3 regions of the Raoultella sp. genome follow, and region 3 is predicted to be linked to each of the others. Evidence: riboswitches for the same ligand, from Rfam matches in the RefSeq annotation. Region 3 holds a riboswitch; each other region holds the start of a gene.
What was found. A riboswitch is a leader RNA that binds a small molecule or an ion and turns the genes downstream of it on or off. The one in region 3 is predicted to bind thiamine pyrophosphate.
Positions count from the first base shown of each region.

Region 1: it holds a riboswitch for thiamine pyrophosphate, as region 3 does, so the genes downstream of both, thiM (hydroxyethylthiazole kinase) here and ACZAHD_RS13865 (TenA family protein) in region 3, are expected to answer to the same signal.
Region 2: it holds a riboswitch for thiamine pyrophosphate, as region 3 does, so the genes downstream of both, thiC (phosphomethylpyrimidine synthase ThiC) here and ACZAHD_RS13865 (TenA family protein) in region 3, are expected to answer to the same signal.

Region 1 is NZ_JBCNNS010000008.1:48,658-53,145, reverse strand. It holds gene ACZAHD_RS02575 (glycoside hydrolase family 28 protein) at 266-1,615, shown strand; TPP riboswitch at 1,822-1,918, shown strand; gene thiM (hydroxyethylthiazole kinase) at 1,953-2,729, shown strand; gene thiD (bifunctional hydroxymethylpyrimidine kinase/phosphomethylpyrimidine kinase) at 2,726-3,526, shown strand; gene ACZAHD_RS02560 (GntR family transcriptional regulator) at 3,568-4,314, shown strand; gene ACZAHD_RS02555 (PfkB family carbohydrate kinase) at 4,288-4,488, opposite strand, start outside.
Region 2 is NZ_JBCNNS010000079.1:7,550-12,037, forward strand. It holds gene thiE (thiamine phosphate synthase) at 1-359, opposite strand, end outside; gene thiC (phosphomethylpyrimidine synthase ThiC) at 359-2,254, opposite strand; TPP riboswitch at 2,340-2,453, opposite strand; gene rsd (sigma D regulator) at 2,508-3,005, opposite strand; gene nudC (NAD(+) diphosphatase) at 3,099-3,872, shown strand; gene hemE (uroporphyrinogen decarboxylase) at 3,912-4,488, shown strand, end outside.
Region 3 is NZ_JBCNNS010000072.1:17,117-21,604, reverse strand. It holds gene ACZAHD_RS13870 (GGDEF domain-containing protein) at 1-1,183, opposite strand, end outside; TPP riboswitch at 1,587-1,688, shown strand; gene ACZAHD_RS13865 (TenA family protein) at 1,754-2,446, shown strand; gene ACZAHD_RS13860 (ABC transporter ATP-binding protein) at 2,443-3,171, shown strand; gene ACZAHD_RS13855 (ABC transporter permease) at 3,168-3,908, shown strand; gene ACZAHD_RS13850 (ABC transporter substrate-binding protein) at 3,918-4,488, shown strand, end outside.

The DNA.
Region 1 (4,488 bases), on a different contig from region 3:
TTCAATTAACGGCGGAAAATATAAAACTACTAACAGCATAAATAATAAAGCAACACCAGTGATGGATATTATCATCTTGACACGTAACCAATCTTTGAACTCACCGGGATAACGTATAGCGCTGATGGGGCCTCATTTTGACGTCGCCTTAAATGACTCTGAGGTCCTGTTACCCGCGGCGGATCCAATCCGGGTGAAAGTCATATAAACTACGCAATGAAAACAGACCTGCATCCATTCTGGATATTTACCCTAAGGCGATCATATGATGATTAAACGTATCAGAATATGTCAGTCCGTCGTCGTTTCCTTGAGCGGAATAATATTACTTTTCGCTACTAGCGCGCAGGCTTTCGGCGACCGCCGCGTTGTTCAACCGCCACAGCTGTCGCAACCTGTTTGTACGACCCTCTCACCGGAAGCGCATCAGAGCAGCACCAGCGTACAGCACCGTCTGCAGCAGGCCCTGAACCAATGTCCCGCAGGTCAGGCCGTACGCCTGACCTCTGGTCCGCAGGGCAATACGTTCAAAAGTGGTCCGTTACAAATACCCTCTGGCGTATTTCTGCGACTTGATGCAGGGAGTGTGTTGCTCGCAGATAATGACCCCCGACGCTATGACACAGGACAGGGACATTGTGGAACCATCGACCAGAAAGGGGGCGGCTGCAGGGCTTTTATTTCTATGGTAAACAGCGTCGGCGGCGGGATTGAAGGGGAAGGGACGATTGACGGGCAGGGAGGAGAGCGAATAGCCGGTCAGAATGAAACATGGTGGGAAATGGCGCGCCGTGCCCAATCTGTTACCGGCGGCAGGCAGAACGCCCCGAGGTTAATTCAGATAGATGATGCGCATGATATTGTCATTTATGGCGTGCGCCTGCGTCATGCTCCAAACTTTCATATCGTTCTCAACCATGTCCAGGGGGCAACTCTGTGGGGCGTTATTATTGATACGCCTGCGACGGCAAGAAATACGGACGGAATAGACCCCGGCGCCTCGCAGGATGTCACCATTACTCACAGTTTCATTCGTACCGGTGATGACAATATTGCCATCAAAGCCGGAAGCGGGCCTTCACGACACCTGTCCATCACGGACAATCACTTCTATTCAGGGCACGGCATGTCTATCGGAAGTGAGGTGAATGCGGGCGTCAGCGACGTACTGGTACGTAACCTTACGCTTGACGGGACCACATCAGGATTGCGTATTAAAAGTGATGCCAGTCGTGGAGGGTTGGTCAGCGATATTCTGTATTCGCACATCTGTATGCGCAACACGCGCTGGCCCGTTTCGTTTGATACCCACTATTCACCTACAGCTTCCGGTACATCTCTCCCGGAATACCGGAATATTATACTGCGGGATGTCAATGCCAGCGGCGACCGGCCTGCCACGGTCATTCTGCGGGGGTATGACGCTTCACATCCTCTTATGGTCCGGATGGATGGCGTAACATTCAGCCCCGGCACCCAATGGGTAACAGAATTTGCCCGCTTAACATCTGGCGCAAACGGTATACAGCCCTCGCCACCAGCAACCATTAACCCTGTAGCCGCGCATTACTCACCGATTGACTGCTCTGAGCAATGGGTTCCTTTTCCGGCATAGTGGTATTGCCTTCTCACTCAGCGGGCAGGCGCATCTGATAAACCTCCGGCGATAGCGGAGGATATTGATGATCCCGGTTTAAAGAATCGCCTGGGACACAACCCGGGACACATGCAGGTTTTAACGCTTGTTTGTTGGACTTCCCGCTGGCATTATCCTCAGCAGGGATTAATGAGGAGCATTAATCGCAAGTATTTGATTTTGATTTAAATGACTCGGGGTGCCCTTCTTCGTGAAGGCTGAGAAAAACCCGTACCACCTGATCTGGATAATGCCAGCGTAGGGAAGTCAGAGACCAAAGGGTCGTTGCTTCTTCATCGCCTGGCTGGAGCAAACGATGCAAGCTGAGCCTCTCAATGCCGCGCATATTGCGCACCTGCAACATCTTTTTCGCCGTCATTCCCCCCTTGTTCACTGCATGACTAACGATGTGGTACAGACCTTTACTGCCAACGTCCTACTGGCGGTCGGCGCCTCGCCCGCGATGGTGATCGATCCGCAGGAAGCGAGCCAGTTTGCGGCGCTCGCGGATGCGCTGCTGATTAACGTCGGAACCTTAACCGTCGACCGTGCGCAGGCGATGCGCGCCGCGGCACTCAGCGCGCAAAATGCGGGCAAACCGTGGGCGCTGGATCCTGTGGCGGTCGGGGCGTTAACCCTGCGCAGCACGTTTTGTCATGAATTGCTGAGCCTGCAGCCGGCCGCCATTCGCGGCAACGCGTCCGAGATTATGGCGCTGGCCGGAATGAGTGCCGGCGGGCGCGGGGTCGATACCACTGATACTGCGGTGGCAGCTCTGCCCGCTGCACAGGCACTGGCACGGCAGATCAGTACCATTGTTGCCGTGACCGGCGAAGTGGATTACGTCACCGACGGCCAGCGTACGCGCGCGGTCACCGGCGGTAATCTGTTAATGACCCGGGTCGTGGGAACCGGTTGCGCGCTTTCGGCGGTGGTGGCAGCCAGTACCGCCATGCCCGGCGATCGCCTCGAAAACGTCGCCGCCGCCTGCGGCCTGATGAAACAGGCGGGCGGCGTGGCGGCGCGCGGCAGAGGACCGGGCAGTTTTACCCCGGCATTTCTTGACGCGCTGTACGGGGAGAACAAAGGATGAAACGCATTAATGCGCTGACTATCGCCGGTACCGACCCCAGCGGCGGCGCGGGGATCCAGGCCGATCTGAAAACCTTCTCTGCCCTGGGAGCCTATGGTTGTTCGGTTATCACCGCGCTGGTGGCGCAAAACACCCGCGGCGTGCAGTCGGTCTATCGCATCGACCCGGATTTTGTTGCCGCGCAACTGGATTCGGTATTCAGCGACGTTCGCATCGATACCACGAAAATTGGCATGCTGGCGGAAACGGATATCGTGGAAGCCGTGGCGGAGCGTTTAACACGCTATCAGATTGAGAACGTTGTCCTCGATACGGTGATGCTGGCGAAAAGCGGCGATCCGCTGCTCTCGGCTTCAGCGGTGGCGACGTTACGCACCCGCCTGCTGCCGCAGGTTTCGCTGATCACGCCGAATCTGCCGGAAGCAGCGGCGCTACTGGATGCACCGCACGCGAAAAATGAAAAAGAGATGCTGGAGCAGGGGCGGGCGCTGCTGGCGATGGGCTGCGGCGCGGTGCTGATGAAAGGCGGTCATCTCGACAACGCGGAAAGCCCGGACTGGCTGTTCACCCGCGATGGCGAGCAGCGCTTCACCACGCCGCGGATCCAGACTAAAAATACCCACGGAACCGGCTGTACGCTCTCCGCGGCGCTGGCGGCGCTGCGCCCACGCTATCGCGACTGGGGAGAGACGGTTGCCGAGGCGAAAAGCTGGCTTTCTGCGGCGCTGTCACAGGCGGATTCGCTGGAGGTAGGCCACGGTATCGGGCCGGTTCACCATTTCCACGCGTGGTGGTAAGCCTGATATACTGGCGTGAGGATTCTGCCAGGAAAAGATAAATGGAACAGGCGCATACCCGGTTAATTACCCAGCTTGTTGAACGAATTGCGGCGCCGAATAACGCGCCGCTCTATCTGAAGTTTGCCGACACGATCAAGGATGCCGTGCGCAGCGGCTGGCTGGAAAACGGCAATATTCTTCCCGGTGAACGCGATCTCAGCCAACTGACCGGCGTGTCGCGTATTACCGTACGCAAAGCGCTCCAGCTGCTGGAAGACGAAGGCGTGGTGACCCGTTCGCGGGGTTACGGGACACAGATCAACAATATCTTTGAATATTCGCTGAAAGAAGCGCGCGGTTTTACTCAGCAGGTGGTTTTACGCGGTAAGAAGCCGGATACGCTGTGGGTGCACAAACGCGTTGTCAAATGTCCGGAGGAGGTTGCCCGGCAACTGGCCATCGTGGCAGGCAGCGATGTGTTTATGCTCAAACGCATTCGCTATGTTGACGAGGACGCGGTTTCGCTGGAAGAGTCCTGGGTGCCTGCGCACCTGATCCATGACGTCGATGCGATCAGTGTCTCGCTGTACGACTACTTCCGCAGCCAGCAGATTCTGCCGCAGCGAACCCGCTCGCGCGTCAGCGCCCGGATGCCGGACGCCGAATTTCAGGCGCATATTAAAATGGACAGCGCCATCCCGGTGCTGGTGATCAAGCAGGTTGCCCTCGATCAGCACCAGCACCCCATCGAATACAGCATCAGCTACTGCCGCAGCGACCTATATGTTTTTGTGTGCGAAGAGTAGCGCTTCGCGGTCCGGGGCGCAATCTCCGCCCCGATGGCCCACGACCCAGGCTGCGACGGCATTACCCAGCGTAACCGCTTCCCCCAGGCTCCAGCCAGCGGCCAGCCCGGCAAGCGTACCGCCGGCATGGCTGTCTCCGGCACCGATCGTATCGACGATCTCGGTCGGGAAAGG
Region 2 (4,488 bases), on a different contig from region 3:
GCCAGCGCAACGTCGATCTCCATATCGTCATGGGTCGAGACACCAAGACGCAGGCCGGCGTTGCGGATTGCGCTGAGGTCTGTGGTTTCCAGATCTTCCTGGCCTAAATGCACGCCATAAGCCTGATGTTTGATGGCCAACCGCCAGTAATCATTAATAAACAGTCGCGCATCGTGTTGGCGTCCCAGAGCAATGGCGGCGACCACATCGTCTTCCACTTCGCTGTCGCGTTTATCTTTGATGCGCAGTTGAATAGTACGAACGCCCGCAGTCAGCAAACGTTCAATCCACTCTACGCTATCGACGACCGGGTAGAGTCCTAAGCGGAAAGGGACGGATGGAAAATCGGGTTGATACATCAGGCTTGCTCCTTACGTAAATAGATCTCACCGCCAAGAGCGCGGAAGTCCTGGGATTTGTCGGCCATACCGGCTTCGATATGCTGTCGGGCGGCATAATCGCGGACTTCCTGGGTGATTTTCATTGAACAGAATTTAGGCCCGCACATGGAGCAGAAATGGGCGACTTTGCCGGACTCCTGCGGCAGCGTTTCATCGTGATAGGCGCGGGCGGTGAACGGGTCGAGCGCGAGGTTAAACTGGTCTTCCCAGCGGAATTCAAACCGCGCTTTGGACATGGCGTTATCGCGGATCTGTGCCCCAGGGTGCCCTTTGGCGAGGTCTGCGGCATGCGCGGCGATTTTGTAGGTGATCAATCCCTGTTTCACGTCCTCTTTATTGGGCAGGCCGAGATGCTCTTTCGGTGTGACGTAGCAGAGCATCGCGCAGCCGAACCAGCCGATCATCGCCGCGCCGATACCGGAGGTGAAGTGGTCATAGCCGGGAGCGATATCGGTGGTTAATGGCCCAAGAGTGTAGAACGGTGCTTCGTGGCAGTGGGTCAGCTCTTCGGTCATATTGCGGCGGATCATCTGCATGGGGACGTGGCCCGGTCCTTCAATCATGACCTGTACATCATATTCCCAGGCGATTTTGGTTAGCTCGCCCAGGGTATGCAGTTCGGCAAACTGGGCTTCGTCGTTGGCATCCTGAATCGAACCCGGGCGCAGGCCATCGCCTAAGGAGAGCGAGACATCATAGGCGGCGCAGATTGCGCAGATTTCACGGAAATGCTGATACAGGAAATTCTCCTGATGATGGGAAAGGCACCATTTCGCCATGATCGACCCGCCGCGGGAGACGATGCCGGTCAGCCGTCCGGCGGTCATCGGCACGTAGCGCAGCAGGACGCCGGCATGGATGGTGAAATAGTCAACGCCTTGCTCTGCCTGCTCCAGCAGCGTGTCGCGGAAGGCTTCCCAGGTGAGGTTTTCGGCGATACCGTTCACCTTCTCCAGCGCCTGGTAGATGGGGACGGTACCGATAGGGACCGGGCTATTGCGCAGGATCCACTCGCGGGTTTCGTGAATATAACGCCCGGTGGACAAATCCATGACCGTGTCAGCGCCCCAGCGCGTCGACCACACCAGTTTTTCCACCTCCTCTTCAATGGAAGAGGTAACCGCCGAGTTACCGATGTTGGCGTTGACCTTCACCAGAAAATTACGGCCGATAATCATCGGTTCCGACTCAGGATGGTTGATATTGGCTGGAATGATCGCGCGGCCGGCGGCGACTTCATCCCGGACGAACTCCGCGGAGATATTCTCCGGCAGGCGAGCGCCAAAACCTTCGCCCGGATGTTGGTGGCGCAGCACTTCGCCACGAATGCGTTCGCGACCCATATTTTCGCGAATGGCGATGAATTCCATCTCAGGGGTGACAATCCCCTGACGGGCATAGTGCAGCTGCGTCACGCATTTCCCGACGATGGCGCGCCTGGGCGTAAGCAGACCGGAAAAGCGCAGCGCGTTAAGACTATCATCCGCCAGCCGCTCTCTGGTATAGGCTGAGCTGCGATCGCTAAGCGTTTCGCAGTCGCGACGCGCATCAATCCACGGTTGACGCAGTTTCGCCAGACCCTGCTGAACGTTTATCGCGATGTGCGGATCGCCATAGGGGCCGGACGTGTCGTAGACCGGGATGGCTTCGTTTGCTTCATACTGAGGATGGTCTTTGCTGCCGCCGATAAGCGTCGGGCTAAGCTGAATTTCGCGCATCGGCACGCGAATATCTTCCTGCGAACCGCGGATATAGATGCGCTGCGAATTGGGAAATGCGGTGCCTTCCAGGGTGTCGATAAAGCGCTGGGCGCGTTCGCGTTGCTCTCGACGCGTAAGTGATGTTGTAGACATAGCTCATTCCAGTTAAACAGGATATGGCTTGCCAGACGACGGATGGAGTAACAGATGCGATCGGCCATGAAGAGGCAGATGCTAAACGCAGTTTACTCTTGTTCCCTTCGCAGGTATTAACCTGATCAGGTTCCGCGGATCCCGAATTAACGGTCTCAGCCTTTTCCAGTGTGGAAAATGGGCACTCCGACAAGATAACAACTCCCTCCGTAGAGGGAGAATGTCTGTAAATTACTCGCTAACGATTCACAACTCAAGCCGTCGGCGCGATATTGTCGCTGACGTTGTCTTGCAGGTTGCACGAAATGGCGAGGGCTATCAGCTTATCTTCCAGCGCAAAGCGGGCTTCCAGCGCTTCGCCGATATCGGACAGAGCCTGCTGGAACTCAAGATAATTATCGTGATCGATGGCGTTTTCGAGGCAGGAGTCGTAGTCATCCATAATTTGCTGGGTATTGGCTTCCAGCTGCGGATAGAGCCTGGTGGCCGCCAAAAGCGGCGTATCACCTTCCATTTCGCCAAGAATACGTTCATAAATACTAAAATGGCCGGAGGAGAGATAATCCACCAGGCTTTGGCAAAAGTTATCCAGCGCCTTTTCGTTAAGCCGCATAAAGGATTCTTTTGCCGGTTTCAGGCCAACCAGCTTGTAGTAAGCGACGAGCAAATGCTTACGTACATGCAGCCAGCGATCGACCAGTTCATTACTGCCTCCAACACGTTTCGTCAGGTTTTCCAGCTGGTTTAACATGGTTGACTCCGCAAGATTAAGAAAATAACGTTGCTCACCAAAATGTAAATATAATGTTAAAAGTGCCAGTAAAACGAAGGTAGTGCAATAGATATGGATCGTATTATTGAAAAATTAGATCGCGGCTGGTGGATCGTCAGTCACGAACAAAAATTATGGTTACCCGATGGGGAATTACCACATGGCGAAGCGGTAAATTTCAATCTTGTCGGCCAGCACGCGCTGCATATTGGCGAATGGCAAGGCGACGCGGTATGGATGGTGCGCCAGGATCGTCGGCATGATATGGGATCGTTGCGGCAGTTATTGGATCAGGATCCGGGACTGTTTCAGCTGGCGGGACGCGGGGTTCAGCTCGCCGAATTTTACCGCTCGCATCAATTTTGCGGTTACTGCGGGCATCCTATGCATCCCAGCAAAACCGAATGGGCGATGCTCTGCAACCACTGCCGCGAGCGTTATTACCCGCAAATCGCACCCTGCATGATCGTGGCGATTCGCCGGGACGACTCGATCTTGCTGGCACAGCACACCCGCCATCGTAATGGCGTACATACGGTGCTGGCTGGATTTGTCGAAGTGGGGGAGACCCTTGAGGAGGCGGTTGCCCGTGAGGTGATGGAAGAGTGCGGTCTGAAGGTGAAAAATCTGCGCTATGTGACCTCCCAGCCATGGCCGTTCCCGCAGTCGCTAATGACCGCATTTATGGCGGAATATGATAGCGGCGACATTGTGATCGACAAGAAAGAGCTGCTGCAGGCTGGCTGGTATCGCTATGACGATTTACCGCTGCTGCCGCCGCCGGGTACGGTAGCGCGCCGTCTGATAGAAGACACTGTGGCAATGTGTCGGGCTGACGAGGAATGACGTGATACAATAACGGCCTGACGCTTAAGGAACTGCAAAATGACCGAACTGAAGAACGATCGTTATCTGCGTGCGCTGCTGCGCCAACCCGTTGATGTGACCCCGGTGTGGATGATGCGCCAGGCGGGCCGCTATTTACCGGAGTACAAAGCCACTCGCGCCCAGGCGGGCGACTTTATGTCGCTGTGTAAAAACGCCGAGCTGGCCTGCGAAGTCACATTGCAGCCGATGCGCCGCTATGCGCTGGACGCGGCGATCCTCTTCTCGGACATTTTGACCATCCCGGACGCCATGGGGCTGGGGCTCTATTTCGAAACTGGTGAAGGCCCCCGTTTCACCTCGACGATTACCTGCAAGGCCGATGTCGACAAACTGCCGGTGCCCGATCCGGAAGATGAGCTCGGCTACGTGATGAATGCCGTGCGGACGATTCGCCGCGAACTAAAAGGCGAGGTTCCACTGATTGGCTTCTCCGGTAGCCCGTGGACGCTGGCGACCTATATGGTTGAAGGGGGGAGCAGCAAGGCCTTCACCGTGATCAAGAAAATGATGTATGCCGACCCGCAGGCGCTGCATGCGCTGCTCGAAAAGCTGGCCAAAAGCGTCACGCTGTACC
Region 3 (4,488 bases):
ACAGCGCTTTATCGACGCGATTAAACAGCTGATCGATCCCTTCACCTTCTTGATGTATGGCGACGCCAATACTGACCGTCACCGTACCGGTGTGCTCTGGGATACGATAACAGCTGACCGCGTAACGAATCGCTTCCGCCATTGCCAGTGCCGTCTCGATGGACGCCCCCGGGAGAAATAATAAAAACTCCTCTCCGCCCCAGCGATAGATCTTGTCCTGAATTTTGGCGGCGGATTCAAGAATTCGGGAAATAGCCACCAGCGCCTCATCGCCTTTTTGGTGTCCGTAGTTGTCATTGATCGCTTTAAAATTATCGACATCAACCAGCAGCAGGCAAAAACCTTCTGAATGAAATAACGAGGAATCAACATTGCGATAGAACTCACGTCGATTAAGTAATCCGGTTAAAGGATCGTGAGTGGCCGCAAATTCAAGTTCTTCCTTCAGATGCACCTCTTCCGTAATGTCATGAATAATACATAGCATCAACCGGGTATTGTTCAGCACCACTGGCCCGGCATAAGTCTGGACATAGCGGACAGAACCATCAGACAAAATATGGGTAAAATTAAGCGGCTTGTGGCCACCGGGCATGCTTGCCACGCTGTGCATAACGGGAAGCACATCCCTTCCCAGGATATTGATTTGCCAGGTATGGCGAGTGCGCATCTCATCGGCCGTATAGTTATAAAACCGCAGCGCGGCGATATTGGCATCAATAATTCGTCCGTCCTGCGCAGGGTCTATCAACAACATCGGGGCGGAGCTGGTCATAAAAAATCGCGAGAAAAAACGATGACTACGCTGTTTGTAATGATGCGCGGGGAGCGCCTTAAACGAGTTATTTTGCTGCAGGATTTTGACCGCTTCGAAAAGAATTAATGTGTCATATTCTTCTGATTTAATCAGGCTGGTTTTACAATAAACCGGAGACGGCCCCTCCGTCGTTTCAATTGTCCATACTTCGAATACTTCAGCTGTATTTTTGAAGTAGTACAGATAATTCTGTAGGGTGCTCTGCGGACAGCTGGAGAGCGTGCCTTTGCGCATTTCATCCAGCGACCTCTCTCCGCTAAGGATTCTGGAGGCCTGATTACAGTAGACGACAGCCTCTTTAAAAGGATGGACCACCCAGACTGGCGTACTTAATAAATCAAAAATCATTAACTCTTTTAATAACATGCATCCCTCCAGCGAACAGGCACCACGTCTCTGAACGCCCCCTCATCGCCACTCTGGTCCAATGGCGTAAGCTAATGAAATGATGTCGAAAGTTCAGATACGAGATGAAGACGCCGCAAGTATAGTTCGTTTTTGATTATCGAAAGTGTAACGGGAAAGCAAAACGGCGCTGTCGCTGACAGAAGCCGGGCTACGTGGTCGGCGTTCACCGTTGCAGAGTATTTTTCAATATGCTTTTCATTCGGCACAAATCACCCGTTAAAAGGCATCGAAAGCTAATTAAGCAGCAGAATTCTGCCGCTGCTGAGTATTGAGCGGTGATGAAAGGTGACAATGTCACATATCCAGGCGCGAAATCGCCCGCAGCCGGGATTGTAATCAAAAAGTGAATGCCGTATAACATGGCGCAACCGAGGGGTGTCCCGTGAGGGCTGAGATGGCGTAAGCCGAACCCTTTGAACCTGATCTGGGTCATGCCAGCGAAGGGACGGGTCGGCAATGTTGCCAGTTTACCGCCATTACCTGTTCATACTTCCGCACACCCGGATCTCCCCGCTATCAGGAGGTCCTGTGATTCTTCCGATCTTTACCCAGGGTATTTATGGTCGTCTGCGCCAGCAGGCGGGATGCGACTGGCAACAGTACGTTGCCCATCCTTTTCTCCGCCAGCTTGCCGAGGGAACCCTGCCAGAACGTGCCTTCCGACGCTACCTGACTCAGGACTACCTGTTCCTGATCCACTTTGCCCGGTGCTACGCCCTGTTGGTCAGCAAACTGCGCACGCTCCCGGAGATGCGCGCCGCGTCTGCTTCAATGAATGCGATTCTTGGCGAACTACCGTTGCACGTCGGCTATTGCGCGGACTGGGGGCTGGACGAAGCGACAATGGCCAGCGAAAGCGAAGCATTGGAAACGGTGAACTACACCCGCTACGTGCTGGATATCGGTCATTCCGGCGATGCGCTCGATCTGCTGGCTGCGCTGATGCCCTGCGTGGCTGGCTATGCAGAAATCGGCCTCGGATTGCTCCACGACCCGGCCACCCGGCTCACCGACAACCCCTATGCATCCTGGATCCGTAACTACGGTGATGCGGGCTATCTCGACGGCGTCACCACGGCAATCGGTCTGCTGGAGAGCGTCTGGCAGCAGCGTGGCGGCGAATCGCGCGTCGCAGAGCTGAGCGCCATCTTCACCACCGCCACCCGCCTGGAAGCCAACTTCTGGCAGATGGGACTGAATGCCGCGGCGGTCGCCCAGTGAAGATTCCGACAATTGAGGTGCGGGAATTAGGTCTGCGCTTCGGCTCGCGGGTCATTTTTGACAGGCTGTCGTTTGATATTCCCGCTGGAGAGTGGGTTTCGCTGCTGGGCGCCAGCGGCGCCGGAAAAACCAGTCTGCTGCGGATTATCGCCGGGCTGGCCGCCCCTACCCACGGTCAGGTTCAGGCCAGCGACGGGCGACCGTTAGGTCATCGTCTGGCCTGGATGGGGCAAAAAGATCTGCTCTATCCGTGGCTGAGCGTGCGCGACAACGTTGCGCTTGGCGCCCGTCTGCGCGGGGAGCGCGTCGATCGCCAGCGGGTCGCGACATTATTAGAGCAGGTGGGGCTCAGCCACTGCGCCGATGACCGTCCGGCCTCGCTCTCCGGCGGCATGCGTCAGCGGGCGGCGCTGGCGCGCACGCTGTATGAAGATCGGCCGATCGTTTTAATGGATGAGCCTTTTTCCGCGCTGGACACCCTTACCCGCACGCGTATCCAGACGCTGGCGGCAGAACTACTGACTCAGCGCACCGTGGTGCTGATCACCCATGACCCGATGGAAGCCTGCCGGCTCAGCCACCGTCTGCTGGTACTCTCGCCGCCGCCCGGTGGCCTTGATGACTCCCATCACCTGGCGGGAACGCCGCCGCGGGCGCCGGACGATCCGGCGCTGCTGATGGGACAAGCCGAGCTGCTACAACAGCTGATGAGGGCCAACGGATGAGAGGGAAACTCTTTCGCGGCGGTGTGGTGTTCTGCGGCCTGCTGATGTTTTGGTGGCTGCTCAGTCGCAGCGGCATCCCCGCGTTTCTGCTGCCGTCGCCCTCGGCGGTGGCTGCCGCCCTATGGGATAACCGCAACTGGCTGGGCTGGCACACGCTGGTCACCTTGAGCGAAATCCTCAGTGGTCTGGCGCTCGGGGTGCTGCTCGGCGTGGTGTTGGCCCTGAGCATGGTGATGTCGCCGCGCCTACAGCGCTGGCTGATGCCGCTGGTGCTGACCAGCCAGGCGATTCCGGTTTTCGCCCTCGCCCCGCTGCTGGTGCTGTGGTTTGGCTTCGGGATGAGCGCCAAAGTGATGATGGCGGTTCTGGTGATTTTCTTTCCGGTGACGTCAGCATTTTTTGACGGCCTGCGACGGGTTAATCACGACTACCTCGATCTGGCTCGTACGATGGGCGCCTCGTCAGGAGCTCAGCTCCGACATGTTCGCTTAATGGCCGCCCTGCCAGCGCTCGGCTCCGGCCTGCGCATGGCCGCTGCCGTGGCACCGATCGGCGCGATCATCGGTGAATGGGTCGGGTCCGCCGAAGGACTGGGCTATGTGATGCTCAATGCGAATGCGCGCATGCAAACCGATGTTTGCTTTGCGGCGCTGTTTATTTTAGTGCTGCTGACCATTCTGCTATGGCTGGCAGTGGATACTCTATTACACCGGCTGATCAACTGGATGCCGGAATAAGGAATCATCATGCGTAAACCCGTTTTCACCGCAGCCGCATTAACCGCGCTTCTCAGTGGACAGGCGATGGCCAACGAGAAGCTGACCCTGGTGCTGGACTGGTACATTAACCCGGACCATGCGCCGATTATGGTGGCGGAACAAATTGGCGCCTTTAAAGCACAAGGACTGGACGTTAAGATCGTACCGCCGTCGGACCCGGCCCTGCCGCCGCGTCTGGTGGCAGCCGGCCAGGCAGATCTGGCTATCACCTATCAGCCGCAGGTGCACTTTTTCGCTGATGAGGGTCTGCCGCTGGTGCGGGTCGGTACATTGATTAACTCGCCGTTGAACACGGTCATCGCCCTGGATAAAAGCATCAAAACTCCCGCTGACCTGAAAGGGAAAAAAGTCGGCTATTCGGTAAGTGGTATTGAGCAGGCTACGCTGGCGACGATGGCGCAACATGCCCATATCGATCCACAAAGTATCAAGCTGATTAACGTCAATTTCCAGCTGACCAGCGCCCTGCTGGCCGGTCAGGTTGATGCGGTGATTGGTGGCTATCGTAATATTGAAGCGCTGGAGCTCAAGCTGCAGG